DNA from 2 places in the Bradyrhizobium sp. Kon58 genome. Region 2 is predicted to be linked to the other one. Evidence: predicted binding sites of a transcription regulator. Region 2 holds the regulator's gene; the other holds the start of a gene.

Region 1 (7,430 bases), on a different contig from region 2:
AAATCAAGACAGATTGCGGATCCAGTTGTGCGGATCATTGGTGCGGCCGTACTGGATGTCGACGAGCTGCTTGCGCAGGCCCATGGCGACGGGGCCGGCGGCCCCGCCCGAGATCTCGAAATCGCCGCTCACCGAGCGCACCGTGCCGATCGGCGAGATCACGGCGGCGGTGCCGCAGGCAAACGCCTCCTTGAGCTTGCCGCTCGCCGCATCCTTGCGCCATTGGTCGAGCGAGTACGGCTCCTCGCGCACGGTCTTGCCGGCGTCTTTGGCCAACGCGATGATGGAATCGCGGGTGATGCCGGGCAGGATCGTGCCGAGCGGCGGCGTCGAGAGCGAGCCGTCGTCGAACACGAAGAACACGTTCATGCCGCCGAGCTCTTCGATATAGCGGCGCTCGATGGCATCGAGAAAGACGACCTGATCGCAGCCGTGCTGGATCGCTTCGGCCTGCGCGCGCAGGCTTGCGGCATAGTTGCCGCCGCATTTGACGGCGCCGGTGCCGCCGACGGCAGCGCGCGTGTAGTTCTCGGACACCCAGATCGACACCGGGGCGGGGCCGCCCTTGAAGTAGGAGCCGACCGGCGAGGCGATCACCGCGAAGATGTATTCGGACGAGGGCTTGACGCCGAGGAAGGTCTCGCTCGCGATCATGAAGGGGCGCAGGTAAAGACTGCCCTCGCCGCCCGGCATCCAGGCGCGGTCGATGCGCACGATTTGCTCGACCGCCTCGATGAAGACGTCTTCGGGGAGCTGCGCCATCGCCATGCGGTCCGCCGAGTCCTTGAAGCGCCGTGCATTGGCGTCGGGGCGAAACAGGTTCACGCCGCCGTCGTCGCGCTTGTAGGCCTTGAGGCCTTCAAAAATTTCCTGGGCGTAGTGCAGGACGGCGCCGGCCGGATCGAGCTGGAAATTGGCGCGGGCCTCGACACGCGCCTCGTACCAGCCGCCCTTGGCCTGGTTGTAGCGGACCACCGCCATGTGGTCGGTGAAGACCCGCCCGAAACCGGGGTCGACCAGCTTTGCGACCCGATCCTTCTCGGGGGTCGGATTGGGTGCGGGCTGGATGTCGAATTTCATGCTCATGTCCTTGCCTCCCGCTGCCGGTGGCGGCGCCGTTGTGGCACCCACCTGCCCCGATTTGGGCCCGGCTGGCTCGATTGGTTTCTGGCCGGACCGCCGCCAGCCTTGTTACGGCCGGTTTCCGTGGCCAGCATGTCACCGAGGACATGCTTTTGCGGAAGACGGAAGTCCAGTATGTTTTGCCGAAATGCCGTTCGACAATCGCACGGTAGATCTGCTCCGGCCGTCTCCGCCTGTCCGGCCCACTGCGGCCGCCTTGCTTCGATGCCCACCCGACGCGAAACGATCTAAAATTTCGTACGGGCTGATCGTTTTGTAACATTGAACCCAAGATACGTCAATATGCCTGACATAAATTTCGCGACTCCTTCTCAAGACGCTGCCGGGCCGCGGCCGGCCGCAGACGACGGAGGCAATTTGCGCTGGGATATCATCGAACTGCTGTTCTTCGCCTATCGCGATTTCGTCGGCGATCCCGACCAGGAGCTGGAGGCGTTCGGCTTCGGCCGGGCCCATCACCGCGTCATGCACTTCGTCTATCGTTATCCCGGCCTCAAGGTCGCCGACCTCCTCGACGTCCTGCGCATCACCAAGCAATCGCTCGGCCGGGTGCTCAAGCAGCTCCTGGACGAAGGCTATATCGTGCAGAAGACCGGCGACAATGATCGCCGCCAACGCCTGCTGTTTGCGACACCGAAGGGCGAGGCGCTGGTGCAGAAGCTCGCCGGCCTCCAGACCACGCGCATCACCAAGGCACTCGCCGAGATGACGCCGCAGGATGCCGAGACCGTCAAGCGCTTCCTGCGCGCGATGATCGACCGCGACGATCCGGACAAGGTGCTGGAGACGATCTTTGCCACCGTCAATCAGGACAAGGAGTGACCGTGCCGCTCGCTGCCACGCTCGCACGCCCGCCGGCACGTCCCGCCGACGATGCCCCGCATCTCCTGCTGGTCGATGACGACCGCCGTATCCGCGACCTGCTCTCGCGCTTCCTTGCCGGCGAAGGCTATCGTGTCTCGACCGCCGCCAGCGCCAGCGACGCCCGTTCCAAGCTTCTGGGCCTGCACTTCGACCTCTTGATCCTGGACGTGATGATGCCCGGGGAGACCGGCTTCGATCTCGCCCGTTTCATCCGGACCTCGTCCTCGGTGCCGATCGTGATGCTGACGGCGCGGCACGAAGCCGAAGCGCGCATCGAGGGCCTGCAGATCGGCGCCGACGATTACGTCGCAAAGCCGTTCGAGCCGCGCGAGCTTGCGCTGCGCATCAACAACATCCTCAAGCGCGCCGCGCCGCCGCCACAGGCCGCTGCGGTGGAGAAGATCGCGTTTGGCCCGTACATCTATCACCTCGAGCGCGGCGAACTGCGCCAGGGCGAAGACGTCATTCACCTCACCGACCGCGAGCGCGAGATGCTGCGGATTCTGTCGGAGACACCGGGCGAGACCGTGCCGCGCAGCGCGCTGACCGGCAATGGCAGCGTCAACGAGCGCGCCGTCGACGTGCAGATCAACCGCCTGCGGCGCAAGATCGAGACCGATCCCGCCAATCCGCTATTCCTCCAGGCCGTGCGCGGCATCGGCTACCGGCTGGTAGCCTCGCCATAAAGAGTGAAGCGCCACCGATGAGCACGATCGATAGCGGCCTGACGCTTTTGAAGAGCGCCGCCGGCCGCGTCTCCGCCGCCAATGGCTGGATGGGCAACGCGTTCAAGGGCTGGATGCCGACCGGCCTCTACGCGCGTGCGCTGCTGATCATGATCGTGCCGATGGTGATCCTGCAATCGGTCGTCGCCTTCGTGTTCATGGAGCGGCACTGGAACACGGTGACACGGCGCCTGTCGGCCGCCGTGGTGCAGGACATCGCCGCGCTGATCGACGTCTACAAGGGCTATCCGCAGGACAAGGACCGCAACGAGATCCGCCGCATCGCGCAGCAGCGCCTGGGCCTCGTCGTCGATTTCCTCCCGGCTGGCGACATGCCGCCGCCGGGACCAAAGCCGTTCTTCTCGCTGCTCGACCAGACGCTGTCGGTGCAGCTCGGCCGCCAGATCGGGCGCTCCTTCTGGATCGACACGGTTGGCCGCTCCAACCTCGTCGAGATCCGGATCCAGCTCGACGACGCCGTGATGCGCGTGTTCGCGCAGCGCAGCGCCGCCTATGCCTCGAACTCGGAGATCTTCCTGTTCTGGATGGTCGGAACGTCCTCGATCCTGCTGATCGTCGCGGTGCTATTCCTGCGCAACCAGATCAAGCCGATCCTGCGACTTGCCGATGCCGCCGAAAGTTTTGGCAAGGGCCGGGAGGCGCCGAATTTCCGCCCGCGCGGCGCGCGCGAGGTGCGGCGCGCGTCGGTCGCCTTCCTCGAAATGAAATCGCGCATCGAGCGGACGATGGAGCAGCGCACCGCGATGCTCGCCGGCGTCAGCCACGATCTGCGCACGATCCTGACGCGGTTCAAGCTCGAGCTGGCGCTGATCGGCGACAGCCCCGAAATGGAGGGCATGCGCAAGGACGTCGACGAGATGTCGATGATGCTCGAGGACTACCTCGCGTTTGCCCGCGGCGATTCCGGCGAACAGTCGCAGCCGACCGACATGGCCCAGGCGCTCGAGGAGCTACGCAGCGACGCCGAACGCCACGGCCACATGGCGACCGTCGCGTTCAACGGACTGCCCGTGGTCACGGTGAAGCCGGCCTCGTTCAAGCGCTGCCTTGCCAACCTCGTCACCAACGCCGCCCGCTACGGCAAGAGCATCGCCATCACCGGCCAGCGCGATCACCGATATTTGACCGTGACGGTCGACGACGACGGGCCGGGCATTCCCGCGCACTTACGCGAAGAGGTGTTCAAGCCGTTCCTGCGGCTGGACAACGCCCGCAACCAGGACGAAGGCGGCACGGGTCTTGGGCTCGCGATCGCCCGCGACATCGCCCGTTCGCATGGCGGCGACATCACGCTTGGCGACAGTCCGATGGGCGGCCTAAGGGCGAGCGTGCGGATACCGGTGTAGGCGCCTCTTCACCTCGCCCCGCTTGCGGGGAGAGGTCGAATTCGATCGCTGATCGAATTCGGGTGAGGGGGTACAGGTCCCTCAACAATCGCACGTGTGGAGAGAGGCCCCTCACCCCAACCCTCTCCCCGTAAGAACAGGGCGAGGGAGCCGCACCGGCCGCGCGGCACCTATTTCGGCAACAGCGCCTTCAGCTTGTCCATGTCGCGCACGTTCATCTTGAAGCCGCCGGGCATCACGATGTCGCCGGGCTTCTGGTCCGGCTTGCAGGCCCCCAGCCATTTCGCTTCGAGCTGCATGGTCGTGTCGCGGCCTGCCGTGCCGGCGGCGCCGCCTTGCGCGTGCGACGACGTCTTCACCGTATAGGCCGAATTGAAATCACCTGATATCTCAGCATGCGAGGTCGTGCTGATGCCGGCGACATTGCATTCGGAATCGCTGACGTAACCGGTCGCGGTTTTCTTGATGTCCTGCTTGGCGCAGATCTGCTTGGCCATCGGGGAGACGTTGTTGTTCATTTCCTTGTCGACGGTCTCGTCGGTGCAGTGCTGCATGGTCATCTCGGGCACCGGCATGCCGGTCCTGACCATCTTCAATTCCCACAGCCCCGCCTTGCGCACCGGCAGGTCGTCAGCGCGGGCGCTGGCTGCCGACAAGACGAGGCAAAGGGCGGAGCCGAGCAAAGCGAGTTTGCGCGTCATGTCGGAAGCTCCCGGCTGCGATAGCGGCGTTGCGAAAGCGCCTCAGTAGAGCGTGCGGATCGGCTGGTCGGCGGCGCCATAGGGCACCCAGCGGCAGGAGAACGAGATGTAGCCGCCCTCATAGGCCTGCATCGCCAGGAATTTGGCGACCTTGCCATAGCGCGCACAATGATCGACCGCGACCTGCCGCGCATCGACCTGGGTTGCCATCGAATAGGCGATGATGCCGCCGGTGTCGTTGCCCTTGAACGGAGGCACCGGAAGGAGATCGGCGCGCGCCGACTGGCTCGCCAACATACCCAAGGCAAGTAGGCCCGCGGCCGCAATGATTCGCATTCCCGTCACTCCGATTGGTTGGCGGCAGTTTACGGTGCCGGCGCGGCGGAGGAAAGAACGGAAGCCCCCTCTAACGCAGCGTTGCGGTCAACTCGTCGGCAAGTGTTGCCGCGCTGCACTTGACCTCCCCCGGCCTTCGCGGCACCGTCCGACCCTCGCAGATCATGCTGTCTGGATTGCCCATGCGCGCCTCGACCTTCCTGAAATCGCTCCGCTTTGCCGCCGTGCTCGGCCTTCTGTTCGGGGCGCTGTCGCTCGGTGAGGCCAGGGCCGCCAATCCGCTGGAGCTGAATTTCTGGCTGAGCGGGCCGCGTTATGACGGCAACGTCTCCGAATGCGACAGGGCGCTGCCGACGATCGCCAGCCAGTTCTGGGAGAAAGAAAGCTCGTTCTGGAATTCCTCGTTGAAGATCACCGGCTTCGCCGCGGTTCACGAGACCGCGTTCCGGCCCTGGGCATCCGACAACATCCCGCGCCGCTATTGCACCGGCGAGGCCATGCTCACGGACGGCAGGATGCGCAAGGTGCACTTCTCGATCGTCGAGGACGGCGGCTTCGCCGGCTACGGCCAGGGCGTCGAATGGTGCGTGGTCGGGCTCGACCGCAACTGGGCCTACAACCCGGCCTGCCGCGCCGCCAAGCAATAATTGCTCTGATCCCGACCGATCAGGCGGCCGAACGACGGTCGCCCGAAATTTGTTCTTGAAATGTTCTTATCGCCTGCTAGGCTCGCCTGCACAGTCTAGTTGAGGGGCGTCGCCATGTTTCATTCCAGATTGCATTCGTTCTCCCGCCTGATGATCTCGCTGACGCTTGCAGCCGGGCTGGCTGTGCTGGCCGGTGGCGCAAAGGCCCAGGACAAGCGGCAGAACACGCCCGGCGAGTTCGATTTTTATGTGCTGTCGCTGTCGTGGTCGCCCTCCTTCTGCGAAGAGGCGGCGGAGCGCGGCGGCCGCTCGCAGATCCAGTGCAGCGGACGGCCCTACGCTTTCGTGGTGCATGGTCTGTGGCCGCAATATGAGAACGGTTTCCCGGAATATTGCCAGCGGCCGTCGCCGCGACTGAACCGCAGCATCGTTTCCTCCATGCTCGATCTGATGCCGGCGCCGGGGCTGATCTTCAACGAATGGGACAAGCACGGCACCTGCTCGGGGCTCGCCGACCGCAGCTATTTCGAGACGATCCGGAAGGCACGCGCCGCGATCAAGATTCCGGCCGAATATCTCGATTTGTCGCAGGCCAAGACCGTGGCGCCGGCGGAGGTGGAGGAAGCCTTCATCAAGGCCAATCCGGGCCTCAGCAATGCCGCGGTCTCGATCACCTGCAACCGGACGCGGCTATCGGAAGTCCGCATCTGTCTCAGCAAGGACCTGCAATTCCGCGCCTGCGAGGAGATCGACCGCCGCGCCTGCCGCCGCGACCAGGTGGCGATGCCGCCGATCCGAGGTGGCTAGCCCAGGCATCGTGCCTCTTTGCTCGAGCCGTCACGTGGCGTAGTGCTCTTGCATGAATTACCGCCACGCCTTCCATGCCGGCAGCTTCGCCGATGTCATCAAGCACATCGTGCTGGCGCGCATCATCACCTATCTCCAGGACAAGCCGGGTGCGTTCCGCGTCATCGACACCCATGCCGGCGCTGGCCTCTACGATCTCGAAAGCGACGAGGCGCGCCGCGGCGGCGAGTGGCTGACGGGTATTGCGCGGCTGATGCAGGCGCGGCTGTCGAACGACGCCATGGCGCTGACCAAGCCCTATCTCGACATCGTCCGCGCCTTCAATCCGAAGGGTGAGCTCAAGGCCTATCCGGGCTCGCCGCTGATCGCACGCGGCCTGCTGAGGCCGCAGGACCGCCTCTTGCTCTGCGAGATCGAGCCGAAGGCGCGCAAGGCGCTGATCGGCGTGCTGCGCCACGACGAACAGGCCCGCGTGGTCGATCTCGACGGCTGGATGGCGCTGCCGGCTTTCGTGCCGCCCAAGGAACGGCGCGGGCTCGTGCTGATCGACCCGCCGTTTGAGGCAAAGGACGAGTTCGAGAAGCTCGAAGAGGCCTTCTCGACGGCTTTCGCGAAATGGCCGACCGGTATCTATGTAATCTGGTATCCCGCCAAGAGCCGGCGCGCCACCGACGCGCTGGTGCAATCAGTGGCGCGGCTCGCAGCCGCAGCAAAACCGCCGGGAAAATGCCTGCGCCTCGAATTCAGCGTGGCGCCGCAGGCTGACGGCGCAACTCTCACCTCCACCGGGCTCTTGATCGTCAATCCCCCCTACACGCTGCAGGGCGAACTCAAGACGAT
Region 2 (7,430 bases):
TGCGGCCAGGCAGGCCAAAGCCGCGAGGAAATTTGGTGTGGCGGGAGTTGAATTCAAACATGTCGGCGGTGCCGTAATAGCCGTCGACAAGCCCCATCTCGTGGGAGGCATCAGGGTCGTTGTGCCAGAGCTCGATCGCCCCGACATGCGCTTCGTCCTCGCCGCAGAACAGCACCATGACGGCTTGCAGGAATTCACCCGCAAACACCGGCACCGCGACGCCGCAGGTGAGGCCGGCCGCGAGCGCCTGATCGGTCCGTTTGAAATATGAGTTGGCGAATTTGGTGAGGATCACGGGGTGGCCCGCGGCCCAGGCCTTGCCCGGAAGTCCCTCGTCATATCCGAAGTGCAGCTCTTCGCTGACGGCCTTGAACGCGGACAGCCCTTCGCCATAGAGACCGCCACCAAACTCCAGCCGCGTGCGCGTCCGATCGGGCACCCAGAGTTCAACGACGCGAAGGAAGGTTTTCATCGAGCGTGTCCGCCGTCTCAAGCCCTGACAGCATCGGTCATTTGGCTGCGAAGCGGACGTTCAAAATTCAGGCAGGGCGGCTCAAACTTCGTGCGGCGGAGAGGTGCGGGCTTGGTCCATCCGATTGGATTTCGCGGACGCGAGCCATACCATCTCGCCGGCCACGGCCGGCGATGGCAATTCAATCCTAACCCCCCGACCTCGTAGCCGGGGGAGGCTGTGTCAGCCGATCGGCAGGTGCCTGACGGTCGGCTGCCGGTCGGCGATAATCTGCGCCTTGTGCTCTCGCTCGGCGACCGACTGAGTTACCGGCAGCTGCAACACGGTCGCGCGCTGACCTTCGACGAGCTGCGTCACCAGCACGTATTTGCCGTCCGGGAATTCGATCGCGTCATGATGGCGGTCGGGAACGTGCGGGTCGATCTTGCCGAACTTGCCCACGCGGGAATTGATGGTGCGCGTCCAGATCCAGCGATTGTCGTAGCGAACGTCGTCGGCGAAGGCGAGCTCCGTTCCCGGCAGCAGGCAGACGGCAACAGACGGATCGGCTGCCGAGGCGAAGCCGCGCGTCGAGGTGCCGCGGAAGCTTGTCGTGACGATCGTCTCGCCGACTTCGGCGGGGCGCGACGCGACGGCATGCAGGCTGTAGTCACACATCGGGTGCTCCTCATGCTGGGATAGCAACCCGCGTCTCTTAATCGAGGCGCAGGCCTCTATCAGAGTTGAAGCATGAACGCTCTGCTTGGTTGTGGGCAAATCTGCGGCTGCTTTCCGCGAGCCGCGATCACATTATCTTTCCCGAATTCAATAGGAACAAAGCGAGTTGCGATGCATTCGGGAGGCGCGTGCGGGAATATCGCCGGCTTGACTGCAACGGTCGAGCTTGGTCGCCGGCCGCTGTTTCCTCGAACACTTGCGCCGCGAACCAGTGCCGCTTCGTGGGCGTCGCGAGGAGCCAGCGCCGAAGGAGGGGCCGGATAGTCTGTGCAGAACCAGAAAGACTACCCAGCCGGAGCGGACGATGATCCGTTCCAATTTCTGACCGGCGATGCCGATCGGAAGCGCGCGAGGCGCCAAGCACCTCCGGCATGAAGTACTCCCGGTATCAAGGACGCCCGGTATCAGTACTTCCGGTAAAGCCCGATCAGCTTGCCCTGAATCTTCACCCGGTTGGGCGGCAGGATGCGGACCTCATAAGCCGCGTTGGCGGGCTCGAGCGCGATCGAGGCGCCGCGGCGGCGGAAGCGCTTCAGCGTCGCTTCCTCGTCGTCGATCAGCGCCACCACGATGTCGCCGGTATCGGCGCTCTCGTTGCGCTGAATCAGCGCCATGTCGCCGTCAAGGATGCCGGCCTCGACCATGGAATCACCGCGCACTTCGAGCGCGTAATGCTCGCCCGAGCCGAGCATGTCAGGCGGTACGCTGATAGTATGGCTGCGGGTCTGCAACGCCTCGATCGGCGTGCCGGCCGCGATGCGGCCCATCACCGGTACCGCGACGGGACGTTCGCCGTCGTCCGCGGGCAGGCTGGAGCTCGCACGCACCTTGCCGAGATTGCCCTCGATGACGCTCGGCGTGAAGCCGCGGCGGCTGCCGGCGGCTGCCTGGAGCTCCGGCAGCTTGATGACTTCAATCGCACGGGCGCGGTTGGGCAGGCGTCGGATGAAGCCACGCTCCTCGAGCGCCGTGATCAGGCGATGGATGCCCGACTTCGAGCGCAGATCGAGCGCATCCTTCATCTCGTCGAAGGAGGGCGGCACGCCGCTTTCCTTCAGACGTTCACTGATGAACCGCAGAAGCTCGTATTGTTTGCGCGTTAACATCTCGACCAAAGTCCCCCGGTTGATGTCGTCCGATTCCGAGACGCAGAGTTCGGCAATAAGCCGCTACATACTCGAAACAAATCATGAACGGACACTATATGTTCGATACATGTTCCGCAACTGCTTAATTTACCGTGAACAGAGCAAAGTTCGCGGAACGCGCATTGCCGGACGCTCAGACGGGGAGCCGCAACACTTCGCAAGCCGTGCCGGCTTCGGCCTTCGGCGCGAACGGTGCGCGCACGAGAAGTACCTGTGCTGCAGCGAGATTCGCAAGCAGCGAAGAGTCCTGATGGTTGACGGGAAGAACGACGCGCGTGCCATCGTCACGCTCCTCCAGATGCGCGCGCAGATAGTCCTCGCGCTGGTCGTTGGCGCCGACGTCGCGGCCGAGCACGGCGCGTTCACTGCGATGGTGAATCACCGAACGGCCCGACAGGGCGCGAATCAGCGGCACCATGAACAGGAACGCGCACACGTAGGACGACACGGGATTGCCCGGCAGGCCGATCACCTCCATTGCGCCGAGCCGCCCGTGCATCATCGGCTTGCCTGGCCGCATCGCGATCTTCCAGAACGCCATCGCAATGCCTTCGTCCCGCAGCGCCTGCTGGACCAGATCGTGGTCGCCAACCGATGCGCCGCCGGTCGTGATCAGGATGTCGGCGCCGCTCTCGCGGGCGCGGCGGATGCCGGCGGTGGTGGCGTCCAGCGTGTCGGCGGCAATCCCGAGGTCGATGGTCTCGGCGCCCTCGCTGCGGGCGAGCGCGTGCAGGGCGTAGCCGTTGGAGTAGACGATCTGGCCGTGGCCGGGCGTGGTGCCCGGCATCACCAGCTCGTCGCCGGTGGCGAGAATCGCGACTTTCGGACGTCTGAAAACGCCAAGGTGCGGATGGTTCATCCCGGCGGCGAGCGCGAGGTCGCGCTCGGTGAGACGATTTCCCTTGCGCAGGAGCACGTCGCCCTCGCGGAAATCGACGCCTGCGGGGCGGATGTGCCGACCGGCGATCGCGGCTTCCTTGATCGTGATGCGCTTGCCGGCAGCGACCGTGTCCTCCTGGATCACGACGGCGTCCGCGCCACCGGGAACGACGCCGCCGGTGAAGATCCGCACGGCCTCGCCGGCGCCGACCGTCCCCGCGAACGGTCGGCCTGCCGCGACTTCGCCGATGACGGTGAGCTCCGAATCGATCGTCGCGGCATCAGCCGCGCGCACCGCGTAGCCGTCCATCGCCGACATCGCCTGCGGCGGCTGCGTGCGCCGCGCCGCGACGTCACGCGCGAGCACGCGATGGTAGGCCTCGTCGAGGGAGATCATTTCTTCCGGCAGCGGCTCTGCACCCGCCAGCACCGCGGCAAGCGCGTCAGAAACCGGCATCAAGGCCACGGCGAAAACTCCTGCTCGGCACGTTCGGGCGAATGTTCCGCAAATCTTCTAGCCGAGCGCGGGCGCAGAGGCAAAAACGGCTGAGCGCGCGCAGTCATCCCGCCGCTTCACATTGTTCCGAAGGCAGGATCGCGCGCGTCGTGGCATGATCCGAAGAACCCGACAGATCGGCAGGAGAGTGGTCATGGAAGGGCGAGAACGACGAGCGCCCCGGGCCTGGATCGATCAGCTCCCTGGCTGCCCGGGAGTTACGTCGGGCGCCTTGGGTCCCTGATCCTTGTCGGGCAGCGGATCGGCCTGGGATTTCAGGTCGGCCGCCTTGCTCACGAGCTTGGCGGAAAGCTCCGAATCTGAAGTTGTCCTCGCGAATTCAAGAAGAAGAGAGGCCTGCTTGGTGAGGTAGGTCTTGCCCAGCACGATGATGCATCCGTCCGTAGAAGTCCCAACGGACTCTAAGAGTCCGGAAGGTGGTATTCCGTTCCGGGAACTCTGTATAAAAATGCACAAAGTGATTGGGTTCCTCAGTTTTTTCCAAAATTGTTCCCGTTGGGCCGTGGCGCCAAGGGTTTCGCGACGACGCCTCGTCGTCAGATGCCCAATGCCTTCAATGCGTTCCCGACGTCACGCGGCGAGGTCACATGCACCGCCGTCAAGCCGCGCGCCCGCGCTCCCTCGATGTTTTCGGCAAGATCGTCGAAGAACACGATGCGCCCGGCGGGCACGCCGATCGCCGCAACGACGTGGTCGAAGGCATCCGCATCCGGTTTGCGCAAGCCGATGCTGGACGACAAATACAGCTCGCGGAAATGGCCGAGGACGCCGGCATATTCCCTCGAGAAATGGTCCACGTGCGGCCGATTGGTGTTGGAGAAAGCGTAGAGCGGCATCTGCTTCGCTGCGCGCGGCAGCAGCTCGGCGATGTCAGGCATTTCGCCGGCGAAGATCGCGTTCCAGCCTTCCAGGAACTGCGCGTCCGAAATGCCGATTCCGAGCGAGGCTCGCAATGAGGCGAAATAATCCTCATCGCTGATCTTCCCCATCTCGTGCAGCCGATAAGCTTCGCTGTCCCGCACATAGCGCGCGACGATGGCTTCAGGCTTGCAGCCGGCATGTCCCGCCCAACAGGCGATCGCCTTGGAGAAATCGATATCGAGCACCACGCGGCCGAGATCGAACAGAAGCGCATCCGCGCTGTCGGGAGAGAGCGATGTCACCTGCGTCCTTTCACTCAGTATCGATACGGCTCGTGGTCGAACAGCGGAAACGCGCTGAACACACTCGGCGCGTTGGTTGCGGTCGCCTGGTGCAGGCAGGATTTGTTGACCTCGGCGAACGAGGTCGCACCCAAGAGGCCGAGGCAGCGCAGCACTTCGTCCTCGAGCAGCTCCAGCATGCGGGCCACGCCGGCTTCGCCGGCCGCCGCCAGCGCCCAGCATTGCAGCCGGCCGATGCCGACGAGGTCGGCGCCCGCCGCGATCGCCTTGACGATGTCGGTGCCGCGACACATGCCGCCATCGACCATGATCTTGGCGCGGCCGTTCACGGCGTCAACGATCTCGGGCAGCACGTGCATGGCGCCGCGACCGTGATCGAGCTGACGGCCGCCATGGTTGGAGACGTAGATCCATTCGACGCCGTGATCGATCGCGATCAGCGCATCCTCTGGCGTCGCGATGCCCTTGAGGATCAGCGGGATCTTGAACTTGTCCTTGATCATCTTCACCGTCCGCCACTCCAGACCCTTCTGGTAATCGCCGCCGGTGGCGCGCAGGCGGCTCTCGCGAACGTAGCGCTTGGCGATGTCACGTTCGCGACGGCTGTAATGAGCGGTATCGACGGTCAGGCAGAAGGCGGCATAGGCGTGCTTCTCAGCCCGGCTGACGACGTCGGTGACGAAGGCGTCGTCGCCGCGCACGTAGAGCTGGTAGAGGCGCAACGCGTCCGGCGCAGCTTCGGCGGTCTTTTCTAGACCGGGCTCGGACACCGAACTGAGCATGTGCGCCGCACCGAAAGTGCCGCAGGCGCGTGCCACGCTCGCCGCACCATCCGGGTCGAAGATCTCGAGCGCGCCGACGGGGGCGAGCACCACGGGCAGGCGCATCTTGCGGCCGAACTGTTCGACCGAACCTGTGACCTTGCGGACATCGCGCAGCACGCGCGGGCGGAAGGCGATCTCGTCCAGCGCCATGCGGTTGCGACGCATCGTGGTCTCGGTCTCGGCCGCGCCGACGATATAATCCCAGGCATTCTGGTTGAGGTTGGAACGCGCTTTCCGGATGAATTCATGCAGATTCTGGAACGGCTCGGTGCTGGCGCCGAGCTCGACATTCCTGTCCGGTTGGATGCGGGGTGCTTCGTTCATTGTTATCCTCCCGAGAATTTGAAGCCTTCCCTCATCGCCTAACCCGTCTATGGCGCCAAAACCATCCTAAAATGGCATGGCTGCGAGGCGTGGGCCGGCCGGCCGACCCCCGCTGCGCACGAACCGGGTCCTGCAACGTTGCCGAAAGTTTAGTTCCGGACGAAGGATTTTTACGCTGTACCCGCCAGCGTGGCATCCCGGCCTTGAAGAAACCAGAATGGTATTGTGAGAAGCAGGCTGGATCGCCATTTGCATGGCGGCTCTCCAGCCCCACCGAACCGCGAAGCAAAAAGGCCAGCCTATCCATGCGGAAAACCCTGCTGTTTCCACTGGGCGCGCTCACCGGAGCGTGTCTGACCCTTCTGGTAGCCAGTCCGCACGGCGGCGTGTGGGCGGCACGGGCGGCAGCGAGCGCGGATGACGCCTATTCCAAGCTCAATTTGTTCGGCGAAGTGTTCGAGCGGGTGAAGGCGAGCTACGTCGAGAAGCCTGACAATGCCAAGCTGATCGAAGGTGCGATCACCGGCATGGTGACCTCGCTCGATCCGCACTCGCGCTACATGAACGACAAGGCCTGGACCGAGATGCAGGAGACCACCTCCGGCGAGTTCGGCGGGCTCGGCATCGAGGTCACGATGGAGGACGGCCTGGTCAAGGTCGTCTCGCCGATCGACGACACGCCGGCCTCCAAGGCAGGCATCATGTCGGGCGACCTGATCAGCAAGATCGACGGCGATGCCGTGCAGGGCATGACGCTCGAGCAGGCCGTCAACAAGATGAAGGGGCCGGTCGAGACCCAGACCAAGCTCACGATCGTGCGCAAGGGGGCCGACGCCCCGCTCGACGTCGCGATCAAGCGCGAGATCATCCATGTGCGCCCCGTGCGCTTCCACGTCGAGAACGGCGATATCGGCTATATCCGCGTCACCTCGTTCAACGAGCAGACCACCGATGGCCTGAAGAAGGCGATCGCATCGATCTCCAAGGACGTTCCGCCGGAGAAGCTGGTCGGCTACGTTATGGACCTGCGCAACAATCCGGGCGGATTGCTCGACCAGGCCGTGTCGGTGTCGAGCGCGTTCCTGCAGCGTGGCGAGGTCGTCTCGACCCGCGGCCGCAATCCGGAAGAGACCCAGCGCTTCACCGCGCATGGTGGCGACCTCACCAAGGGCAAGCCGCTGGTGGTTCTCGTCAATGGCGGCTCGGCCTCGGCCTCGGAGATTGTGGCCGGCGCGCTGCATGACCACAAGCGCGCCACGCTGATCGGCACGCGCTCGTTCGGCAAGGGCTCGGTGCAGACCATCATTCCGCTCGGCACCGGCAACGGCGCGCTGGCGCTGACCACGGCGCGCTACTACACGCCCTCGGGCCGCTCGATCCAGGCCC

The links. The regulator LexA, encoded in region 2, represses DNA repair genes until DNA is damaged. The targets are predictions, from matches to a motif close to TGTTCNNNNTGTGTTCNG.
Region 1: a site for LexA is predicted at 5,834-5,851, ahead of AC0L20_RS07235 (ribonuclease T2 family protein). Genes of this name have one in related genera too.

The regions. Positions count from the first base shown of each region.
Region 1 covers NZ_JBVVOT010000003.1:180,020-187,449, reverse strand. Annotated here, with positions in the region: gene AC0L20_RS07270 (branched-chain amino acid aminotransferase) at 4-1,086, opposite strand; gene AC0L20_RS07265 (MarR family winged helix-turn-helix transcriptional regulator) at 1,426-1,965, shown strand; gene AC0L20_RS07260 (response regulator) at 1,962-2,693, shown strand; gene AC0L20_RS07255 (ATP-binding protein) at 2,711-4,099, shown strand; gene AC0L20_RS07250 (DUF3617 domain-containing protein) at 4,270-4,800, opposite strand; gene AC0L20_RS07245 (hypothetical protein) at 4,843-5,136, opposite strand; gene AC0L20_RS07240 (hypothetical protein) at 5,319-5,783, shown strand; gene AC0L20_RS07235 (ribonuclease T2 family protein) at 5,898-6,590, shown strand; gene AC0L20_RS07230 (23S rRNA (adenine(2030)-N(6))-methyltransferase RlmJ) at 6,643-7,430, shown strand, end outside.
Region 2 covers NZ_JBVVOT010000007.1:92,588-100,017, reverse strand. Annotated here, with positions in the region: gene AC0L20_RS14905 (GAF domain-containing protein) at 1-472, opposite strand, end outside; gene AC0L20_RS14900 (hypothetical protein) at 695-1,129, opposite strand; gene lexA (transcriptional repressor LexA) at 1,594-2,295, opposite strand; gene AC0L20_RS14890 (molybdopterin molybdotransferase MoeA) at 2,471-3,682, opposite strand; gene AC0L20_RS14885 (hypothetical protein) at 3,908-4,099, opposite strand; gene AC0L20_RS14880 (HAD family hydrolase) at 4,270-4,896, opposite strand; gene AC0L20_RS14875 (alpha-hydroxy acid oxidase) at 4,911-6,044, opposite strand; gene AC0L20_RS14870 (S41 family peptidase) at 6,350-7,430, shown strand, end outside.